3 regions of the Hominibacterium faecale genome follow, and region 1 is predicted to be linked to each of the others. Evidence: predicted binding sites of a transcription regulator. Region 1 holds the regulator's gene; each other region holds the start of a gene.
What was found. The regulator HrcA, encoded in region 1, represses chaperone genes, less so after heat shock. The targets are predictions, from matches to a motif close to TTAGCACTCNNNNNNNNNGAGTGCTAA.
Positions count from the first base shown of each region.

Region 2: a site for HrcA is predicted at 2,823-2,849, ahead of htpG (molecular chaperone HtpG). Genes of this name have one in related genera too.
Region 3: a site for HrcA is predicted at 6,044-6,070, ahead of LG211_RS14450 (co-chaperone GroES). Genes of this name have one in related genera too.

Region 1 is NZ_JAJAGH010000003.1:376,264-384,086, forward strand. It holds gene LG211_RS04505 (APC family permease) at 1-86, opposite strand, end outside; gene LG211_RS04510 (cytidylate kinase-like family protein) at 218-853, shown strand; gene hrcA (heat-inducible transcriptional repressor HrcA) at 1,204-2,250, shown strand; gene grpE (nucleotide exchange factor GrpE) at 2,240-2,821, shown strand; gene dnaK (molecular chaperone DnaK) at 2,885-4,762, shown strand; gene dnaJ (molecular chaperone DnaJ) at 4,837-5,985, shown strand; gene LG211_RS04535 (MFS transporter) at 6,141-7,592, shown strand; gene LG211_RS04540 (MerR family transcriptional regulator) at 7,593-7,823, opposite strand, start outside.
Region 2 is NZ_JAJAGH010000006.1:312,376-320,198, forward strand. It holds gene LG211_RS09350 (lectin like domain-containing protein) at 1-754, opposite strand, end outside; gene htpG (molecular chaperone HtpG) at 906-2,795, opposite strand; gene LG211_RS09360 (DUF975 family protein) at 2,904-4,490, opposite strand; gene panC (pantoate--beta-alanine ligase) at 4,653-5,495, opposite strand; gene panB (3-methyl-2-oxobutanoate hydroxymethyltransferase) at 5,505-6,332, opposite strand; gene LG211_RS09375 (Rossmann-like and DUF2520 domain-containing protein) at 6,329-7,189, opposite strand; gene LG211_RS09380 (formate/nitrite transporter family protein) at 7,299-7,823, opposite strand, start outside.
Region 3 is NZ_JAJAGH010000010.1:10,007-17,829, reverse strand. It holds gene abc-f (ribosomal protection-like ABC-F family protein) at 1-1,886, shown strand, start outside; gene acpP (acyl carrier protein) at 2,037-2,264, shown strand; gene LG211_RS14475 (redox-sensing transcriptional repressor Rex) at 2,332-2,976, shown strand; gene LG211_RS14470 (DUF362 domain-containing protein) at 3,044-3,214, opposite strand; gene LG211_RS14465 (P-loop NTPase family protein) at 3,286-4,092, shown strand; gene LG211_RS14460 (DNA-3-methyladenine glycosylase family protein) at 4,092-5,000, shown strand; gene LG211_RS14455 (prepilin-type N-terminal cleavage/methylation domain-containing protein) at 5,130-5,912, shown strand; gene LG211_RS14450 (co-chaperone GroES) at 6,118-6,396, shown strand; gene groL (chaperonin GroEL) at 6,420-7,823, shown strand, end outside.

The DNA.
Region 1 (7,823 bases):
ACGGTTCCTACTGTGATTGTAACGGACTCGCGCATGCCGAAACATCGTTTCAGTGATGCGGTTTTATTGATATGTAAGTCTTTCATAATTCAATCCTTTCATTATAGCTTCTCTTTTTATGCTATGTAAAGTCAGAAAATTGGTGTTTGCCTTTGACGAATGGAAAATAAAGGAGTAAAATAAAGAAAAAGCACTGTTTGGAAAGTGGGGTGGAATCATGAATAATTATGTTATTACCATCGGCAGACAGGTTGGCAGCGGAGGCTCGGTTCTTGGAAAAGCTATCGCAGAGTATTTTGGATTCAGCTACATTGATAAAGAGCTGCTGAAAAAGGCAGCTGAGGAGCTGAACATTCCACAAGAGGATCTTGAAAATCTAGATGAACAGGAGTACCGGGTAGGAAAGTCTCTGTTCCAGTCCAGCATTTACAATTTGCCCTATATGACAGATGCATGGCTGGTACCGACGGGGGCAAATCTCTATCAGATTGAATCGGAGCTGATCCGTCAGTCGGCAGATGAAGGGCCTTGCGTAATTGTGGGACGGTGCGGATCTGATTTGTTCCGCGGCTATAAGAAGCATGTAAGCTTTTTTCTCCATGCTGACGAGGATGAAAGATTGGAGCGGCTGGAAAACACCCTGGATTTTTCCCACGAAAAATCACTGAAAATGATCGAAAAGGCCGATAAGGCAAGAGCGCGGTATTACAATACGTATACCGGAAGGAAATGGCTGGATCTGACCGGATACGATTTGTGCATCGACACCGGAAAACTGAGTGATGAGCAAGTGAAAGAAATCGCAGTAAACTACATTTGCACCAGATTTCCCGAACTGAAAAACAGACTTTAATACTACCGTCAAAGGACGGGCCGGGCTTGCGGCCCGGCAGGATTTATGGACATGAAATATTACACCAGGCAAGGGACTGCCGCATGAGGCAGTCCCCTTTTTGCGGAGTGCCGCCGGTGTTACTTTATCAGTTTACATCAAACTTGTGCATGTTCAGCCCGTGCGTCCTCAATTTTCGCCTCGAATCCCGGCCGATGGGAAATCGGGTCAGCCCATTTAATTTTCGGGAAAACCCTAAGAAAAATTTTCAAGAAATTTTTTAAAAGAGTGTTGACAATACTACATAAGAGTGGTAAATTTAAACTGTAATTAGCACTCACTTATAAAGAGTGCTAACAGGAGGGGCTATCATGGATTTAAGTGAAAGGAAACTGAAAATATTACAGGCTATTATCAGCGACTTCATTAGAACAGCAGAGCCGATCGGTTCCAGAACACTTTCCAAAAAGTTCGACTTGGGGATAAGCCCGGCAACGATTCGAAATGAAATGGCTGATCTGGAAGAGATGGGATATCTGACTCATCCCCACACATCAGCAGGTCGTGTTCCCTCTGAGCTGGCATATCGTCTTTATGTAAACGATATGATGAAAAAATATGAATTGAGCGAAGATGAAAAAAATGCCATCGCAAGCAAGCTTTATGAAAACGTGACGGAACTTGAAAAAACGGTACAGCACGCAGCGAAAATTTTATCGGATATTACCAATTTAACGTCGTTCGCCCTGACACCGTCGCCGGATGAAGATACATTAAAATACATTAACCTGCTGCCGGTAGACGAACATACCGTTGTTCTGATGATCGTTTCCCACAGCGGTAAGGTATCTAACACAGCCCTCAAGCTGAAGGTACCTTATACAGAGGATGGTCTGGAGCTTTTAGCCAAGACCATGACTTATAATTACCGAGGCAAGACCATCAGCGAAGTACTTACCTTAGATATTATCGAAAGCTTTGAGACGGATATCGAAGCCATGAGCACTTTGGCAAGGAAGGTCGTACCTAACTTCATCAAGACCCTGGAAGATATGCTCAACGTCAACTTGTACATGGATGGACTGACCAACATCTTTTCCATTCCTGAGTACAATGACTTGGATAAAGCAAAAATGTTTCTGGAAATGCTCAATAAAAAAGAGGACTTTACAAAGACATTGATCAACCGGGAAAACGGTGTAATCATAACCATTGGAAAAGAGAATGCCGAAGACATCATGCAGGATTGCAGCCTGATTACCGCCACTTATCATGTGGATGGAAAGCTGGCCGGCAAGATCGGCGTGATCGGGCCCACGCGGATGCGATACGGGCAAATTACTTCGGTCGTTGAATATTTGACGGAGAATATAAGCAATACGTTTAAACTGTCAGGAGGAGGTAAGGATGACGACTAACGAGCAAAAAGAACGCGAAATGGCTGAAGAAATAGCCGAAGAAAAAAAGGAGCAGCAAACAAAGGAAGCTGAAGCGTCCTGCGATGACGAAGCAAAAAAGGAAGAAAACCAATCCCAGGAAGGCGAGGAAGCGGAGAAACAGGAAGAATGCAAGGAACCTGAGGAGGACGAAAGTTCCCGCTATATGAGGTTGATGGCTGATTTCCAGAACTACAAAAAACGAGTAGAAAAGGAAAAAAGCGATATCTATTCCTATGCCAATGAAAAACTGGCGATTGAACTTCTGGCCGTCCTCGACAACTTTGAGCGGGCGCTGGAGCATAATGCCGATGACGCAAGCTTTAAAGAAGGCATGGAAATGATTTTCAAACAGCTTTTCGATGTGCTTGAAAAGGCAGGGCTGAAAGAAATACCTGCCCTTGGAGAAGAGTTTGACCCTAACTTCCACAATGCGGTGATGAATGAAGAAACCGATGAATATGAAAGTGGTAAAGTTTCCGGCGTCATGCAGAAAGGTTATACGCTCAACGGCAAAGTCATCCGCCCGTCCATGGTGAAGGTGGCCAGCTGATTAAATGGTTAATGTTTAAAAATTTAAATACATGAGAAATACAATATAAAAGGAGAGATTAACATGGGAAAAGTAATAGGTATAGACTTAGGTACAACAAACTCGTGCGTAGCAGTATTAGAAGGGGGAGAACCTGTCGTAATTGCCAACGCAGAAGGAAACAGAACCACTCCATCCGTAGTTGGCTTTGCCAAGAACGGTGAAAGATTGATCGGTGAAACCGCCAAAAGACAGGCCATCACCAACCCGGACAGAACCATTGCTTCAATCAAGCGATACATGGGTACTGACCACAACGTAGAAATTGACGGTAAAAAATACACACCGCAGGATATTTCCGCAATGATTCTGAGCAAACTGAAGGCGGATGCGGAAAGTTATCTGGGCGGTACAGTAACAGAAGCCGTCATCACAGTTCCCGCTTACTTTACTGACAGCCAGAAGCAGGCTACGAAAGATGCAGGTAAGATCGCCGGACTTGATGTAAAGAGAATTATTAACGAGCCGACGGCTGCTTCCTTAGCATACGGTCTTGATAAAGATGAAGCGCAGCATAAAATCCTGGTATATGACCTGGGCGGCGGCACATTCGACGTTTCCATTCTGGAGCTTGGCGACGGCGTATTCGAAGTACTGGCTACAAACGGAAATAACAAGCTTGGCGGCGATGACTTTGACGAAGCCGTGCTCAATTATCTGGCAGATACATTTGCGAAAGAAAATGGCATTGATTTGAGAAATGACAAGATGGCGCTGCAGAGATTGAAAGAAGCTGCTGAAAAAGCGAAGAAAGAATTGTCCAGCGCGCAGACCACCAATATCAACCTGCCGTTCATCACTGTAAATCAGGACGGACCGCTGCACATGAACATGGACCTGACAAGGGCCAAGTTCGAACAGCTGACCGCCGATCTGGTTCAGAAGACCATCGAACCAATGCAGAAAGCTATGAACGATGCCGGTGTTAACAACAGTGATATTTCCAAAGTAATCCTGGTCGGCGGTTCCACCAGAATCCCGGCTGTACAGGAAGCAGTTAAGAAAGTGACAGGAAAAGACCCGTTCAAGGGAATTAACCCGGATGAATGCGTAGCAATCGGCGCTGCTATTCAGGCAGGCGTACTGACCGGTGAAGTAAATGACGTACTGCTGCTGGACGTAACTCCGCTGTCCCTTTCCATCGAAACATTGGGCGGCGTAGCGACCAAGCTGATTGAAAGAAATACAACGATCCCCACCAAGAAGAGCCAGATCTTCTCCACAGCGGCGGATAATCAGACAGCTGTCGATATCCACGTCATGCAGGGGGAACGTGAAATGGCGGCCGGAAACACCACATTGGGACGCTTCCAGCTGACCGGTATTCCTCCGGCTCCCCGCGGAGTACCTCAGATCGAGGTTACCTTCGACATCGATGCCAACGGAATCGTAAATGTACACGCAAAGGATATGGGTACCGGCAAAGAACAGAGCATTACCATCACTTCTTCCACAAAACTGTCCGACGATGAAATTCAGTCTAAGGTAAAAGAGGCTGAACAGTACGCGGAAGAAGACAAGAAGAGAAAAGAAGAAGTTGAAGTTCGCAACCAGGCAGAAACGCTGGTATATGAGACAGAAAAGAACCTGAAAGAAATCGAAGGAAGTCTGTCAGAAGAAGAAAAAAATGCAGTAAACGCAGCTAAGGACGATCTGTCCAAGGCGCTTGAGGGCACCAACATCGACGAGATCAAGGATAAAACGGAAAAACTTACTGAACAGTTCCACGCTATTTCAGCTAAGATGTACCAGCAGGCACAGCAAAACGGCGGAGCAGGCGGCGCGGGATTTGACCCCAACATGGGCGGCCAGGCAGGCGGCGGCGCAGAAAACGGCCCTGCAGGAGACAACGTAGTAGACGCTGACTATGAAGTAGTGGATGAGGACAAGAAAGACAACTAATCCAACTCTGACAGAGCACTCCTTTTACAGGGAGTGCTCTGCCCGAGTATAATACTTAAAGTGAGGAAAAGGCTATGGCAGAGAATAAGAGAGATTACTACGAAGTCCTTGGACTGCAAAAGGGCGCCAGCGATGATGAAATCAAAAAAGCCTTCCGAAAGATGGCCATGAAATATCATCCGGACAAAAATCCCGGGGACAAAAAAGCCGAAGAACAGTTCAAACAAGTCAATGAAGCATACAGCGTTTTATCCGATCCTGAAAAGAAAAGCAAGTACGACCGTTTCGGACATGCAGGAGTAGATCCCAATGCCGGATTCGGCGGTGCGGGCGGCGGTTTTGGAGGCTTTGGCGCGGGCGGCTTTGAGGATATCTTCGATATGTTCGGAGGTATGTTCGGCGGAGGCGGCTCCCGACAGAGGCGGAGAAACGGCCCCATAAAAGGTAATGACCTGCAGAAAGCGATGACCATTACCTTCGAAGAAGCTGCTTTTGGTACAAAGAAAGAAATACAGATTAATAAATATGTGGAGTGCGAGACCTGCAGTGGCACCGGTGCACAGCCCGGTACTTCAAAAAAGACCTGCGGCAAGTGCGGAGGAACCGGAGAGGTTCATACGACACAGAGAACACCGTTTGGTACATTCCAGAGCTCATCCCCATGCCCGGACTGCGGAGGTACCGGACAGATCAACGAGCATCCGTGCGGCGACTGCGGCGGAACTGGGAAAGTGAGAAAGTCTGTCACCATTTCTGTGGATATTCCAGCCGGCGTTGACAACGATTCGGTCATATCCATCAAAGGACAGGGCGAACCGGGCAGCAACGGCGGCCCCAACGGAGATTTGTATGTTGTATTGACCGTAAGGCCGCATAAACTATTTGAACGAAAAGGCCAGGATCTGTGGCTGGAAATTCCCATCACTTTCGATCAAGCGGCTCTTGGAGACGATATTACCGTCCCAACCTTAGAGGGCAAGGTGTCCTATAAAGTTCCGGCGGGAACACAACCGAATACCGTGTTCAGGCTGAAAGGAAAAGGCGTAAAATCCGTACGCTCAAGTAGAAAAGGTGATCTGTATGTAAGAGTGATTTTGGAGGTTCCAACCAAACTGAGCGGCAAGCAGAAGAAAGCGATTCAGAACATGGCAAAAGAAGTGAAGAACGATTGCTATAAAAGGAAAAGCGGATTTTTAGACTCCATGAAGGAGTTCTTCAGTTAAAAAGATTATATAAAAGAGACTGGGTGCATTTGTTGCCCAGTCTCTTTTACTTGATATTATTGTTGTAATTTTTGCAATTTTGCAACAACTATTGACTATATGGTAACCGGATCGTTTATAATAAACTTGTTGACTTTATAAAAGGAAGTGTCAAAATGAAATTAAATCTGAAAACCAAAATTGCATATGGCCTTGCCGGTGTGGGAGATTCGGCGCTTTATAGTCTGGCGGGAACATTTTTGCTGTTTTTTCTGAGCACAGTGGTCGGTATTAGCCCCGGTATTGCAGGAACGCTTGCAGCCATCGGCTCAGTGTGGGAAACGATCTGCGGTGCTATCGTTGGTTATCTTTCCGATAATACCTATACCAGATTCGGAAAGAGAAAGCCTTATCTTCTGATTGCAGCCTTTCCACTGGCGGTATTGACAGGCCTTTTATTCACGACCATCAATGCTAGTGAAATTGTCCGCGTACTCTATTATGGAATTGCCATACTGCTTTTTTGGACCTCGTTTTCGACCTTCTTTGTTCCCTATTTGGCTTGGGGAGCGGAATTGACCCAGGATTACGATGAACGGACGGTTTTGCGGGGATATACCTATTTTTTTAATACCCTTGGTATGGCCATCGGTATGATTCTTCCCAACATTATCGTTGATTTCCTTTTGAATCAGGGTAAAAGTTCGACCCAGAGCTGGCAGCTGATGGCTGTGTTCTGCGGAGTTTGTTCAGCTCTGACGATTTTAATCGGAGCGGCAGGGATCAAAGACCGATATGAGAAGGAATACGCTCAGAAAAAAGCTGCCGGCACGCTGCCGGAGAAGAAGAGGAATAAGGTAAAACCAAAGGAACTTTTGCGCATGGCCTGGGATATGGTGCGAAACTATGGACAGATTCTAAAGCTGCGCTCCGTTCGTTTTATTGTTGGCACCAGTGTTTTTTACTTGATCGCTTACGCCATTTTCTGCGCCGACAGAATGTATTTCTTCACTTATAATATGGGACTTTCCGCGGCGGGAATTACCTTTATCCTGGCCGTTATGACCTTTGCTTCTGTGGTGTTTGTGCCGGTTATTCTGCGGGTCAATCAATACTTTGATAAACGAACCATGTTTATTTTCGGTATGGGGTTCTGCGCCCTCATCATGGCCTTGTTCGGCATTACCGGCGTTTCATCCATGATCATGCTCTGCCTCTTTTCCCTGGCATATTGCGTGGGGAGCATTTGCTACTGGCAGCTGGTGCCGGCTATGATCTATGATGTCTGTGAAGTGGATCAATTGGCCAACGGAAAAGAACGCGCCGGGCTGGTGATTTCACTCCAATCCTTGTCAGAGTCTTTGGCCAATGCGGCTGGTATGCAGATTTTGGGCCTGATTCTTCAATTTGCCGGATTCAACGGTGAAGCCGAGGCTCAATCGGATCTGACACTTGTTTGGATGCACTTATCCTTTACCGTGATCCCAGCGTTTTTCATGGTGCTGTCAATCATTATGGTCATAAAATACCCGATCACCAAGACGGTATACAATGAGGTTTTGGAAGCTTTGGGACGCCGTCAAAAGGGCGAAGATATTGATCTTGAACCCTTTAAAAAATTGATCTGATCATGCTTTGTAAAGAGGTAGAGATAACTTTACCGTGTAATTGTCATATCCGTTAGCGGACATTTCATCCAACAAAAGATCTTCATAGATATGCGTCCCCGGCCGATATCCGCAATCGTCTGCATATTGCAGCAGGCGGGCGCAAATGGTTTCTACGTTATCATAGTCTTTATTATCACAGCAGACAGCGAAATCGCCCGCCGGGCAGACAACTACCTCACCCGAATTCGA
Region 2 (7,823 bases), on a different contig from region 1:
CTGCATTCTTCTGCAGGTTTTTATTAGGCACATAGTACGACACATCTACAGCACCTTTATTAACTAAATAGTTTTTAATAATTCTTTTTGCGTTTTCGTTATTCTCGGCCGGCTCCGGCAGAAAATCCGCATTACGCAGCCGAATATCCGACACGGTCTGAATGCCGGAGGAAAGGCTGGTGGTATTTCCTACTCTGCTGTTATCGGCAGCACCGTACCATCTGGCAAGCGTAGCTGTGGAAAACCATCGGTTTCCGCCCTCGCTGAAGGGGCTTCTGCTCTGGGTAAGGATGTGGGTGTCTTTTCCAGCATAAGCGCTCTTTGCAGCGCTGCTTGCGCCTTTATAGGTAAACCAGGTCAAATGGTTCTCGGAGAGATCCAGTCCGGTTCCGGAAAGGCCCCGCATGATGAGACTGGATTCCATGGATGCCAGCGTGCCGTAGGTCCAGCAGTTATCACTTGCTGCCTGGTCGCGAACCGCAGGCATTTTATCCGCCAGTGAAAATTTGGATTGAGATACGGATGAAGCTCTGGCCGCTTTCTTAGCCGCCGCCTGTCCCGGATCCAGGAGGGCATCGTTTTTCATCCGGTAGCGAACCTGGTCTCCCACTTCTTCCAAGCCACCAATTTTTTCTGCCCCGGAAAGGGATGTTTTGGCGCCGCTGTCTGCAAAAACTGCCGCGGAACCTGTTGTTGCCAGTAATGTCACCAGCATAACAAAGGTGATACAGATCGATAATACTCTTCTTTTCATAACTTCTCCCATCCATTGTTCAATATCTTTTCTATTATACGACAAAGTTTCCCTGCTAGCAAGGTACGTTCGGCTTTTGCACTAATCAAAGAACCCGGCGCACGGCGGAGCGATCTGCTCCCTTTGCACCGGGTTTTCTTTAATATGGTTTTTATTTCTTTGTCATCAATTCACAGACTGCGTTGGAGAATGCCACCGGGTCCTCTACCGGCAGGCCTTCGATCATCAATGCTTGATCGTATAACAGCTTGGTATAGGTTTTCACCGCTTCCTGATCTTCTTTATAGACGGTGTTCAAGGTCTCCAGAATCGGATGCTTGGCGTTGATCTCCAGTACCCGCTCCGCCTGAACCTTCTGGTCCACCGGCATGGAGTTGAGGACTTTTTCCATCTCAATGGAAAGGCCGCCTTTGGCCGTCAGGCACACAGGATGGCTCTTTAATCTTTGGGTCAGCCGTACTTCCGCGACCTTATCCCCCAGAGCCTCTTTCATAAAGGCCAGCATGTCTTTACTTTCCTCCGCCTGTTTGTCGGCAGCTTCCTTTTCTTCCTTGCTTTCCTCGATCTCCAGGTCATCGCTGGATACGGATTTGAACTCCTTCTCATCGAATTCCCGCAGCATCTGCAGCGCAAATTCGTCGATGTCCTCTGTCAGATAAAGGATCTCATAGCCCTTATCTTTTAACAGCTCTGTCTGGGGCAGCTTGTCGATCTTTTCTGTGGTCTGGCCGCTGGCATAATAAATATATTTCTGTTCAGGCTTCATTCTGGACACATATTCAGATAGTGTAACCAATGCGTTTTCCTGGGATGAATGGAACATAACCAGATCTTTGAGAACTTCCTTGTGAGCGCCGAACTGGTCGTAAAGCCCGTATTTCAGCTGCAATCCAAAATTCTTAAAGAATTCCACATATTTGTCCCGATCCTTATTGAGCATTTCCAAGAGCTCACTCTTGATCTTCTTTTCCAAACGAGATGCGATGGCCCGCAGCTGGCGGTCATGCTGAAGCATTTCTCTGGAAATATTCAGCGACAAATCCTGGGAATCTACCAGACCTCTGACAAAGCTGAAATGGTCCGGCAGAAGATCGGCGCATTTGTCCATGATCAGCACGCCCGAAGAATAAAGCTGCAATCCTTTTTCAAAGTCCTTGGTATAGTAGTTATAAGGCGCCTGAGACGGAATGAACAACAGTGCGGTATAACTGGTAACGCCTTCCACGCTGGTATGGATCACCTTGGCTGGATCGGTGAAATCATAGAATTTTTCTTTATAAAACGTATTGTAATCTTCGTCCTTAATCTCGCTCTTATTCTTTTTCCAAAGAGGAACCATGCTGTTCAAGGTCTCCATTTCCGAATAGCTTTCGTATTCGTCCTCAGTTCCCTCTTTAAGGCGCTGTTTTTCCACCATCATCTTAATCGGATAGCGGATGTAATCAGAATATTTGCCCACCAGGTTCTTGATTTTATAAGTATCTAAGTATTCGCTATAGTTCTCATCATCGGTGTCCGCTTTCAGCTGCAAGGTAATTTCAGTGCCGTTTGAATCTTTTTCACATTCTTTTATGGAGTATCCGTCCGCTCCGCTGGATTCCCACTGATAAGCCATTTCTTCACCAAAGGCTTTGCTGATTACCGTTACCTTCTCACTGACCATGAAAGCGGAATAAAAGCCTACTCCGAACTGGCCGATAATGTCGATATCATCTTTGCCTTCTGTTTCTTTCTTAAAGTCCAGCGAACCGCTCCTGGCAATGGTTCCCAGGTTCTTTTCCAGTTCATCTTTGGTCATACCCATACCATTATCCATAATCTTCAAGGTACGTCCATCCTTATCGGGCTCGATGGTAATTGCGAAATCTTCTCTTGAAAGGCCTGTATTGCCCTCTGTCAGGCTGCGGTAATATAATTTGTCAATGGCATCGCTGGCATTGGAAATAAGCTCTCTCAGGAAAATTTCTTTATGGGTGTAGATGGAATTGATCATCAGGTCCAAAAGTCGTTTTGATTCTGCTTTAAACTGTTTCTTTGCCATAATACATTCTCCTTTTAAATCAAAATGTTAGCACTCAGCTTTATCGAGTGCTAACATTACTATACATCAACTGTTGACAGAAATCAAGGGGGAAATTACAAGTTTTCCCTATAACGTCGTTTCCCCTGAGGCCTCCTGACCTGATGCGGCAGAACGCTCCGGCTCTGCCAGCATCCCGTAATCGGTAATACCTTCTCCGGTATTTGGATGGAAGTGGGAATAGACGGTATCGGCGCCGAAGAGCAGAATCAGGATACCGCAGATGCCAAACCTGGTCCCCTTGGGAATTCTATTAAGCATGGTATCCAGCTTTGGCGCGATCAAATAGATGAAGGCGCAGCCGGCAATGGCAAAGGTCAGAAGTCCTTCCAGGCAGATTCGACCGTTGAGATTGAGCAGGTAACCACTGTAATCCCACCATTTGATCCCTTTGGTCATTTCCAAATACCAGGAAGTAAAATATTCGACAACCCCGCACAGAGCCATGGTCAGAACGAACAAAAGCGAAGGCCTGTCAACAAAGCGTTTGAGAATAATCAGCGACGCCACGCCCCCTACGCCGTAGATCGGCAGCCAGGGTCCCAGCATGGTGCCCCGGTTGACAAAGATGCCGTCCTTTACAAGATGGAGCGCAACTTCCCAGCACCAGCCGATAAAAGCAGCAATGAAAAAGAATAACACCAGATTGATCAAAGTGTAATGGCGGTGGTAGTCAAGGGCGATTTTCTTTTGCCGCACTTGCGCCTGTCCCGGATAAAAGCCCTCTTGAATATCTGCCGGCGCGGCGGCCAGGTAATCGTCGTTCAGGGCATCCGCCCCGGGTAAATTGCGGGCAATCGCCGTCGCGCGTAGAGCCAGATAGAGATTGGCCTCCACCCCGCGCACATAAGGATTGAGGAAGAAAATCCCCAGAATGCCAAAGGTTACGCTCATGAGAATGTTCCAGCCAATGAAGGAAAGGTCCAGAACGAATGCTTTCCACTTGTTTCCATTCATCATTTCCCGAGACAGCTTGAAGGCTTGGCGCCGGTCAATATCCGGGTTTTCGGCTAGAATATAGGGAATCATTTTATAAGAGTAGTGCTTGATGATGCCGCCGACAATGGTCAGGCTCCACAGGAACAGGTAAATCGCCTTAACCAGCATAACCCAAGCTGGCCGTCTGAATTTCTTTTCTTTGAACAGGAAAAAGATTCTTCCTATATGCGTTTTATGATATAAATGGTTTTCCAGAAAGAAACGTCGTTCACCCACTCGCAGCATGGCTTTAATGAAAATTTCATAAAAGGCTGCCAGCGCTACGGCCAGCAACGCGATCATTAGCGCAAATCCGCCATGGTCTGCCGCAATAGAATTAATTGTACGAAGGATATTGTTCGCCGTTGCCTTGGATTTACCCAGCATATTGAAAACGGAGGAAAACACTCCTTTGGTCGGGTGGAGTTCCTGCTGGAGCTGCTCTTCGCTTCCCGGCAGCAAGTGATCCATTTCTTCGCCAAGGCCGCCGGTACTGTTCATCTCATTTTGGACCGCGCCGCTGTAACGGTTATCCGAATCATAATAATTAATTGTCTCAGTTGACAGACTGTATTCGGCAATCAGAATCGCCATTAAGAAACATACCGCCACCATGGCCCAATAATTTTTCTTCAGATTCGCCTTTGCCTCTGCTTTCAATTCCTTTCGGCTCCACATAGGATATTCCTTTCTTCGATACGTTTTTACAAAAACTGCAATACAGTATAGCAAAATTTAGGGTTTATAGCAAATGCTTCTTCGAAAAAAGAATGGATATTACCGAAAAAGAATACACAGGCAACGCGAACTATAGATATTTGCCATTTCGTCCTCTATTGTTTATTCCCAAAAATAATTGTCAATGAGCCTGGTCTTTCCCACCCTGACGGCTGCCGCGATCAGCAGCGGCTTTTTCAAAACTTTCACCGGCTGGAGAAGCTCGCCGTCCACCAGCTCAATATAATCGATCTCTGCAAGAGGCTCTTTCTCAATCCGGCTTACCAGTTCCTTTTTCAGCTCGCCTGCATCCCGCTGCCCCTGTGAAATGGCTTCTTTCGCATATTCCAAAGTCCTGTGGATCACAGCCGCCGCCTTCCGTTCTTCTGGCGACAGGTATGTATTGCGTGAGCTTTTCGCCAGACCATCCGCTTCTCTCACAGTGGGGCAGCCTATCACTTGCAGGTCAAAATCCAGATCCTGCACCATTTTCTTTATTACCGCCAGCTGCTGGGCATCCTTTTGTCCAAAGTATGCTCTGTCCGGCGTCGTGATATGAAACAACTTGCTGACCACGGTGCAGACGCCTCGAAAATGTCCCGGGCGATCGCTGCCGCAGAGTCCCTCCGTAATCCGATCCACATTTACATAGGAAAAGAAGTCCGCCGGATACATCTCTTGGGGGCAGGGGTGAAAAATCAGATCTGCCCCTGCTTTTCGGCAGATGGAGCAATCCCGCTCAAAATCGCGTGGATAATCTTCCAAATCCTCATTCTTTCCAAACTGCATGGGATTGACAAACACACTGACCACAGTTTTGTCGTTTTCAGCGGCAGATTTTAATATTAGGCTTTCATGGCCTTCATGGAGGAAGCCCATGGTCGGAACAAGGCCTACCGAAAGCCCTTGTTTTTTCCATTTTTTTACAATCTTACGAGTTTCTTGTTTTGTCTCTGCAATCTTCATCTTGTGCTCCTAATACAAATGATCGATGACTTCATCGTCCATCTTAAAAGTATGTTCTTTTGCAGGGAAGCTGCCTTCCTGAACCTCTTTGATATAATCCTGGAATGCGCCTCCTACGATTTCACCTACATTGGCGAATTTCTTAACGAATTTGGGCGTGAAATCACTGAAGAGGCCCAGCATATCCTGATATACCAAAACTTGTCCATCGCATCCTGCTCCGGCGCCGATGCCGATGGTGGGTATGGACAGCTCTTGGGAAATTTTGGATGCTAGCTTTTCCGGAACACATTCCAGAACAACCGCAAAGGCGCCGGCTTTTTCTACGGCTCTTGCCTCATCCAGCAGCTTTTGTGCTGCTTCTTGGTTTTTCCCCTGTACTTTAAATCCGCCAAAGGCATTGACTGACTGCGGGGTCAGGCCGATATGCGCCACAACCGGAATTGATGCGCTGACAATGGCTTTGATCTGTTCGGTCACTTCAAAACCGCCTTCCAGTTTTACCGCCTGGGCATGGCCTTCTTTAATTAGACGGCCGGCATTAACAACCGCATCATAAACGGAAGTCTGATAGGACATGAAAGGCATGTCAGCTACCACCAGCGCATTGGCAGCGCCCCTGGAAACAGCCGCAGTATGGTGAATCATATCCTCCATGGTTACAGGCAGCGTATCTTCATATCCCAGACAAACCATGCCCACTGAGTCCCCCACCAGGATGGAATTCACGCCTACTTCATCCATCAGTTTGGCGAAGGAGTAATCATAGGCGGTTAACATGGTCAGTTTTGTTTTTTCTTCTTTTGCTTTCTTAAAGGTAACGGTTGTGTTTTTCATTGGTCTTTTTCCTCCAGTATCAATTTTAATTTGGAATAATCTCTTGTTGGATTTTTTTTCTGTGCGATCTGGATCAATCGCAGGGATAAAAGCCGATAAATCGTTTGTTCCTCCCCGTTAAGCTGGTCGATATGGGCTTTCACGGTATTGCAGTCACAGCGTTCCACCGGGCCGGTCAGAGCCTCCATCGGCCCTTTTTCACAGATGTTTTTCATATTTCCCAGCATAAGGGGTGTCAGCATGGATAATGCTCCCTCCTGGGAAAATCCGCAGTCTGTGAGAGCGTCCACAGCAATTTGAGCCAGCCCCGCCACCAGGTTGCTGGCACAGGACGCCGCCATATGGTATTTCTTCTTACTGGCCGGAGCGATTACTGCCGTTGGGTTTCCCTTTTTCTCCAGCATGCCTTTTACGAGCCCCACCGCCTGATCGTCGCCGTCCAGGGTAAAAAAAGCGCCGGTGAGATCGGTGTCTTTGCTGCTGATGGCCTGCATGGGATGGGCTGCGCAGACGAAAACGCCCCGCTCTTTGGCTCCGCAGAAAATCTGTGATGAAAGGGAACCGCTCACATGGCAGAAAATTTTCCCTTTCAGCCCAACCGAGCCTTTGTCCTCCAAATGTTTAATCCCTTCCCATACCTGTTCAATCACGCTATCAGGAGTTGTTACAAAGATCATATCACTTTCTTGTACAACCTCTTCTAAGTTAAAAAAAACGGCTGATCTGGTATAATCTGCCGCCTGTCTTGAATGTTCCGGAGTTTTGCTGTAAAAACCGCAGATCGTCGTCTGCGAACCCGCAAGGTACCGGGAAAGACTGCATCCGGCCTTCCCGGCTCCGATAAATCCTGTTTTCATGCTACCACCTCCTGTAATTGGATGTGATATCATCTTTCAAGTCCCATTCGCGCAATGGATATAGGCTTCGATTAAAATATGAAGTTGTGCCGTGATGCGGTTTTCTGCATCACGCTTTTCTATATGCCAGCCAATAGGCCAGCGCAACAAATACTCCACCCCCTGCCAAATTTCCCAGGGTGACGGGTATTAAGTTGTCTATGAGAAATCCGCTCCAGGTAAGGCCGGAAAGGGCCTCCTGCGAGACTCCCGACAAAGCGGCGAAATGGTCGCTTCCTTTGGCCAGGATCCCTGCGGGAATAAAATACATATTGGCGATGCTGTGTTCAAAGCCGGAAGTAACAAAGAGCCAGATGGGGAAAAACATTCCTGCGATCTTCCCGCCTGTGCCGGATGCTCCGAAAGAAATCCAAACAGCCAGGCACACCAGCCAGTTGCACAGAATTCCCAGCACAAAAGCCGGTCCAAAATCCAGTCCCGTTTTCGTCGCTGCGGTCTTTACCGTCAACGCTCCCAAAAGACCGGCTCCGCTTTCCAGCTGTCCGCTGTAATAGATCATTCCTGCGATCATCAGCGAACCCAGCAGATTGGCTATGTAAACAATGCACCAGTTTCGCAGCATCTGCCCGATCCT
Region 3 (7,823 bases), on a different contig from region 1:
TCCATATCAACGAAGGAGACCGGATCGGCATCATCGGAGCCAACGGGGCCGGTAAGACAACTCTGCTTAAAATCCTTTCAGGTGAACTGAACGCGGACATCGGTGATTTTTTTGTGTCTGCGGACACTACGATTGGATACTTGAAGCAGAGCGATAACTTTCATTCGGAACATACCGTCATGGAAGAGGTAGAGGCCATCTTTTCGGGAATGGAACAAATGGAGCAGGACATGCTCGCCCTTTCCGCCGAAATTTCCAAGAAAGCTGAGAGAGGCGAATCAGGTCCGCAGGTGGACCGGCTCCTGGAGCGATACGACCGGATGCAGGAAGAATATCGGGATCAAGGAGGATATAGCTACAAGAGCGAAATCAACGGAATTCTCAGCAGCATGGCCTTTGGAGAAGAGTTTTATCACAAAAAGATTTCCACATTGAGCGGCGGAGAACGGACTCGCCTGGCTTTGGCGTGCCTGCTCTTAAAAAAACCGGATCTGCTGTTTTTGGACGAGCCCACTAACCACCTGGACATCGGTACGCTCAAGTGGCTGGAACAATATTTAAAATCATATCGAGGGACGATTTTGCTGGTTTCCCACGACCGTTATTTTCTGGATCAAACAGTCAACCGCATCTTCGAAGTGGAACATCACAAGCTTTATACATATGAAGGCAGCTACAGCAGCTATGCCGAGCAGAAGAAACAGCGGCGGGAAGCGCAGATGCGCAAGTATCAGCAGCAACAAAAAGAAATCGCCCGCCAAGAAGAAATTATCCGGCGTTTCAAGCAGCACGGCACCGAAAAATTGGCCAAGCGGGCCGCTTCCCGGGAGAAACGGCTGGAGGCGGTAGAAATGGTAGACCGCCCGGAAGCATCGCGAGGCAGAATGAAGCTGCAGTTCCGGCAGAATTTCAAAACGGGAAACGACGTGCTGGAAGGGGAAGGCCTCTCCAAAAGCTTCGGCTACGGTTCCAATGAAAAGCATCTCTTTGAAAAGGTGGACTTTGATATCAAACGGGGTGAAAGGATTTGTATCGTGGGGCCAAATGGCGTGGGAAAAACTACGCTGCTAAAAATCCTGCTGGGCGATCTTTCACCAAATTCCGGCAGGCTGAAAGTGGGCCACAACGTGGATTTCGGCTATTACGATCAGGAACAGCAGCTGCTGGGCGGAAGCAATACGGTACTGGAAGAATTGCACGACGCATATCGGCTTTATACGGACACGGAGCTGCGCTCCATACTGGGAAGCTTTCTCTTTCAGGGTGATATGGTATTTCTTCCGGTAAGCGCCCTCAGCGGCGGCGAAAAGGCGCGGTTGTCGCTGCTGAAGCTGATGCTGTCAGGAGCCAACACCCTGATCATGGACGAGCCAACCAACCATTTGGACATTGAATCCAAGGAAGTCTTTGAGGACGCGCTGCTGGATTTTCCCGGAACCGTTATCGTGGTTTCCCATGACCGGTACTTTCTCAACAAAATTCCCACCAGAATTTTTGAGCTGGGCCGGGAAGGCATCACGGCTTTTTTGGGAACGTATAATTATTACGTGGAAAAGAAGCAGGAGATCGAATCCGGCAAGAAGTATCTGGAAGAGCTGGCCGGAAAAGAGGAAAAAACCCAGGAGGAAAAACTTTCCGTCAATGAGCAGCGCCGCCTGAAAAAGGAAGAAGAGGCTCGAAAAAGAAGGCTTGCAAGACAGCTTGCGCAGGCGGAAGAGAACATTGAATCCCTGGAAAGCAGGATTGCATCCATTGAGGCACAGCTATGCCGGGAGGAAGTGATGACCGATCCGGAGCAGCTGAAAACCTTGAGCAAAGAGCTGGACGAGGCCAAGGAAGAGATGGCCGGCGAATACGAAAGATGGATGGAATTGCAGGACATCTAACGGAAGTTGGACGATCCGATGGAAAAAAAGTTAAAAAACGGTTGCAATATAAAGAACTGTCTACTATAATAAGTTTGAGTTATTTGCGGATAAACTTTGCAATGGGCAAATATGATAAACCGGTAATGTTTAACTGAATGGAGGTATATTATGGTTTTTGATAAGATTAAGGGAATTATTGCTGAACAGCTGGGCGTTGAAGAGGATGCGGTAAAGACAGAAACCCATCTGATGAAAGATTTGGAAGCGGATTCCCTGGATGCAGTTGAGATCATTATGGCGATCGAGGACGAATTTGACATCGAAGTTCCCGATGAAGACGCAGAAAAATTCCAGACTGTAGGCGATATTATCAAATATGTCGAGGAAAAAGCGTAAGACAGCAGATCAGGAAAACCCGTCGCAAGGCGGGTTTTGCAAATTATAAGGTAATTGAGGAAGTGGAATGAAAAAAGATACGAAAATATCAAATGCGGTTATCAAGCGCCTGCCCAGATATCGACGATATCTGAAAGAATTGCAGAAAAAGGGAGTCGACAAAATTTCTTCCAATGAATTCAGCAGCTTGATCGGATACACGGCTTCGCAGATCCGTCAGGATCTCAATAACTTCGGCGGTTTTGGACAGCAGGGATACGGGTACAACGTTGAGGGCCTGTATAATGAGATCAGCGCCATTTTAGGCTTGGATAAGGAATATAAGATGATTATCGTTGGTGCCGGTAATCTGGGCCAGGCCATTGCTAACTACACCTATTACTACAAAGCAGGCTTTGTGGTTTGCGGTATTTTTGATATCAATCCAAGGCTGATCGGTTTGAAGATCAACGATATTGAGGTTATGGATTATGAGAATATCGTAGAATATGTGGAAGAGAACCAAATCAACATTGGGATTATCTGTACGACCAAGGACAGCGCTCAGGAGGTTGCGGACAAACTTTGCTTTGCCGGAGTCAGCGGCCTTTGGAATTTTGCTCCGGTAGATTTGGAAGTGCCGGACCACGTAGCCATTGAGAATGTGCATCTGAGCGACAGCCTGCACTCCCTGGCGTACCATATGAACCGCAATACTACGGAAAATATATAACAAAAAATAAATAACCGTTTCTTTATGCAAGAAACGGTTATTACGTATACAAATTATTATGTATAAACTAAGCTTCTACTGGAGCGTCAACTGGGCAAGCGCCTGCGCATGCGCCGCAGTCAATGCACTTATCAGCGTCGATTACATAGATTCCGTCGCCTTCAGAGATAGCTTCCGTCGGGCACTCACCTGCGCATACTCCGCAGCTGATGCAAGCATCTTTAATTACATAAGCCATTGTAACAACCTCCTTTAATGTTTATCTTCACGATACATCTGATTATAACAGAAGGGTATGGAGAATTCAAGATGAAAGTTTACGCACTTGTGGGCAAAAGTGGAACAGGAAAGAGCTTCCAGGCCCAGAACCTATGTAAAGAATTAAATATTGAGGGTATCATCGATGATGGACTCTTTATTTATGAGAATAAAGTTATGGCCGGTATATCTGCCAAAAGGCAGTCTACAAAAGTCGGGGCAGTCAAAACGGCCCTATTTACTAAGGAGGAACACCAGAAGGAGGTGGCTGAAAGCATCCGTAGAACACCTCCGCAAAAGCTTTTAGTAATTGGCACTTCCGATGAGATGGTTAAACGAATTGCAAAGAGACTGGCACTCCCGCAAATATCGGAGACCGTGTATATAACGGATATCACTACGGAAGAGGAGCGGGCGATTGCCCACAAACAGCGGCATGAAATGGGACAGCACGTTATCCCTGCTCCGGTTTTTCAGCTCAAGCGTCAGTTCTCCGGTTATTTTATGTCGCCGCTGCGCATCTTTCGCGGATGGAGCGCCAATAAGGGCGGGTTCGCGGAAAAATCCGTGGTGCGGCCGACTTACAGCTATCTGGGGGATTACAATCTGTCGGACAAAGTATTCAGCGATATTGTGGAATGCGTGGCGGCCCGGATGGAGAGTGTGGACGATATCCTGCGGGTGATGACAATCACGGCTATGGAAGGGGTGGAGCTGACGGCATTGGTCAATATGCGCTACGGATTTAACATAGTGGCTCAGGCTGCAGCGCTACAAAAAGAAGCGACCCGGCAGATCGAAGATATGACGGCTTTCAATGTAAACCGCTTTGATATTGAAGTAAGAGGTCTGAAATAATGAGGCAGGTCAGCATAGAAGGCATACGCGATTTTGACCTGGACCATATCTTTGATTGCGGGCAGGCATTCAGGTGGAACCGCCGGCCCGACGGAAGCTATGCCGGTATTGCAGGCAGACGTATTGCTAATCTGCGATTTGATCCCTGCCAGCAAGGGGGCCGGCTGATACTTTCAAATGTAACGGATGAGGATTTTAATGGATTTTGGAAGGACTATCTGGACTTGGGCCGGGATTATGGCGCCATCAAAAAAGAATTGGCGGCAAAGGATCCCGTTATTGGAAGAGCCATTGGTGCAGGACAGGGAATTCGCCTGCTGAGGCAGGACAAGTGGGAGACACTGATTTCGTTTATCCTTTCTCAAAACAATCATATTCCAAGGATTAAAAAATGTATTGAAGCTTTGTGCTGTCAGTTTGGGGAAAAGGCCGGCCAGCTGGACGGAGAGGTCTACTACACCTTTCCTGCGCCGGAGACTCTGGCCTGTCTGGAGCCGGAAGATTTGGCGGAATGCCGGCTGGGCTACCGGGCAAAATACTTGATCGGCACCGCCAGAAAAGTGGCCGCAGACGGATTGGAGCGGCTGGAAACGATGGGGGCGCCGGATGTATCCGCTGCGGAAGCCTTTGAATATGTGACCAGCTTTCCCGGTGTGGGGCCCAAGGTTGCAAATTGTATTTTACTTTTTTCCATGGGCAAGTACGATTGCTTTCCGGTGGATGTGTGGATGAAAAAGGTAATGAACGATCTTTACGGGCTGGAGTCAGTGAAGGAGATCAGTGATTTTGCGGGCCGTACCTATGGCAGCTACGGCGGAATCGCCCAGCAATATTTATTCTACTATGTTCGCCAAATCAGCCGCAGGCAATCCGCGGATCCTTTGACTCTTGAGAACCGCAGGAAATGAACCTTTGCCGGGGGTGTTCATTTTTTAAATTTGTGGTAAAATAGATGCGAACGGTTGAAAGAGAACGATAGAAACATCGCTGGGCTGATTATGACCGCGTGGATTTTTCCGAAAGAGGCAGGATTTGATATGGAAAGAAGGAAAGATAGTAGAGGCTTCACACTGGTCGAAGTGATAGTGGTGCTGGTAATCTTGGCCATACTGGCTGCGATTTTGATTCCGGCATACACTGGATATATTAAAAAGACGGAAAAGACAAAATGCGCCATTCAGCGGGGTGATCTGGAAAAGAAGTTTATTGCTATGTTTAATTATGATCCTCAGATACGCAGCTGCACTACGACCGCAGATGTGATAAAGATTACTGGTACCAATGTGGCAAAGTACATGCTGGATAACGGATATTATGAAGGTGAAACCAAATGCCCGGTATATGATCAGGATTATGAGTTTAAGTTGATTCCTTCCGGCGCCGGCTATCGGGGCGAGTTTACCTGCGGGTGCGCAGCGGATGAGTTCAGTAAGTTTGCTGCAGCGGTGAAGAAGGCTGCGGAAGAGCTGAATAATAGCGGCAAGGATAGCGAGCTGATTAGGAATGTCTATAAGGCCTACGGAAGCCTGCCTAAGGTCAGCGAGACAGAGCTTGCCAGCACAGGCTATGATGGAAAAACCATGTACTGGCGTCCTTATCAGTTGGGTAACGGGAATATCATATATTTTGCAAATTTATCCCCATATTCGGAGGGGAACCCCCAGGGTTCCTGGAATGCAGGGATCATCAAAGTGAATGGAGAAGTTTATAGTACAGGCGGAAAAGAAACCAATATAGCTGACGCTAAGAATTACAAAGGCAAAGACATTGATCACTTTGTTGATGAATACTTAGCGGGAAAAGGATTTAAGAAAAAATAAAATCTGATTTAAGGCGGCAGCTGAACGGAGAAGAGTCCGGGCAGCCTGCCGCTTTTCCTTTCTTTAAAAAATCTTTAGCAAAAAACCAAAAAAACCTGTTGACAACTGGGACTGAAAGTATTAAATTATAGTTAGCACTCGTAAAGAGTGAGTGCTAACAAATCGTAGATAATAAAATAACTATAAAAGTGAAGGAGATGAAACTATGAGTTTTGGAATTAAGCCTTTGGGCGCACGTGTGGTTATTAAAAGATTAGAAGCAGAAGAAAAGACAGCCAGCGGCATTGTACTGCCTGGTCAGGCGAAAGAAAAGCCTCAGATGGCGGAGATCGTTGCAGTGGGACCTGGGACAGAAGAAGAAAAGATGGAACTGAAAGCAGGAGACACAGTGATCTTTTCCCAGTATGCCGGAACAGAGATCAAATATCAGGGTGAAGAATACACGATCTTAAACCAGAGAGACATTTTAGCAACCGTGGAGTAATTAGGAAAGGTAGGTAATGAGGAATGGCAAAAGAATTACATTATGGTGAGGACGCCAGAAGAAAATTACAGGCAGGCGTTGACAAACTTGCAGATACAGTAAAAATTACGTTAGGACCAAAGGGAAGAAACGTTCTTCTCGATAAAAAGTTCGGATCACCGCTGATCACCAACGACGGCGTGACTATCGCAAAAGAGATCGAGCTGGATGATGCTGTTGAAAACATGGGGGCTCAGCTGGTCAAAGAAGTTGCGACAAAGACCAACGACGTCGCTGGCGACGGTACGACTACAGCGACACTGCTGGCTCAGATCATCATTAAAGAAGGATTTAAAAATGTAGCAGCTGGCGCAAACCCAATGGTACTGAAAAAAGGAATCCAGGGAGCTGTTGATGTGGCTGTGGATGAAATTCAGAAGATTTCCCACGAAGTGGACAGCAAAGAAAGCATCGCGCAGGTTGCATCCATTTCCGCTGCTGATGACCAGATCGGCGCACTGATCGCAGAAGCGATGGAAAAAGTGGGCAAAGACGGCGTTATCACCGTAGAAGAAGCAAAATCCATGGGAACGACGCTGGACGTAGTAGAAGGTATGCAGTTTGACAGAGGCTACCTGTCCGCATATATGGTAACTGATACAGAAAAGATGGAAGCTGTTTTAGAAAACCCCTACATCTTACTGACAGATAAGAAAATCTCCAACATTCAGGAGCTGCTGCCAATCTTAGAGCAGGTCGTACAGCAGGGAAGAAAACTGATGATCATCTGCGAAGATCTGGAAGGCGAAGCGCTGGCAACCATCGTTGTCAACAAGCTGAAGGGAACCTTCGACTGTGTAGCTGTTAAGGCTCCTGGCTTCGGCGACAGAAGAAAGGCCATGATGGAAGATATCGCTATCCTGACCGGCGGTACAGTAATCTCTGAAGAAGTTGGCTATGATATTAAGGAAGCTACCCTGGATATGCTGGGTACAGCCGCAACCGTTAAGGTTGACAAAGAAAACACCGTAATCGTAGACGGAGCAGGCGATGCCAGCGAAATCGAAGCGAGAGTTCATCAGCTGAAAGCGCAGATCGAAGAAAGCACTTCAGATTTCGATAAAGAAAAGACTCAGGAAAGACTGGCAAAACTGTCCGGCGGCGTAGCAGTAATCAAAGTAGGTGCAGCTACCGAAACAGAACTGAAAGAAAGAAAGCTGAGAATTGAAGATGCTCTCAACGCTACAAAAGCGGCAGTTGAAGAGGGTATCGTTTCCGGCGGCGGCGTAGCGCTGGCCAACGCAATTCCGGCAGTGGCAAAATATGTGAAAGACCTGGCCGGCGATGAAAAGACTGGTGCAGCAATCATCCAGAGAGCTCTGGAAGAGCCGGTTAGACAGATCGCAGAAAACGCTGGATTCGAAGGCAGCGTAGTTGTTGCTAAAGTT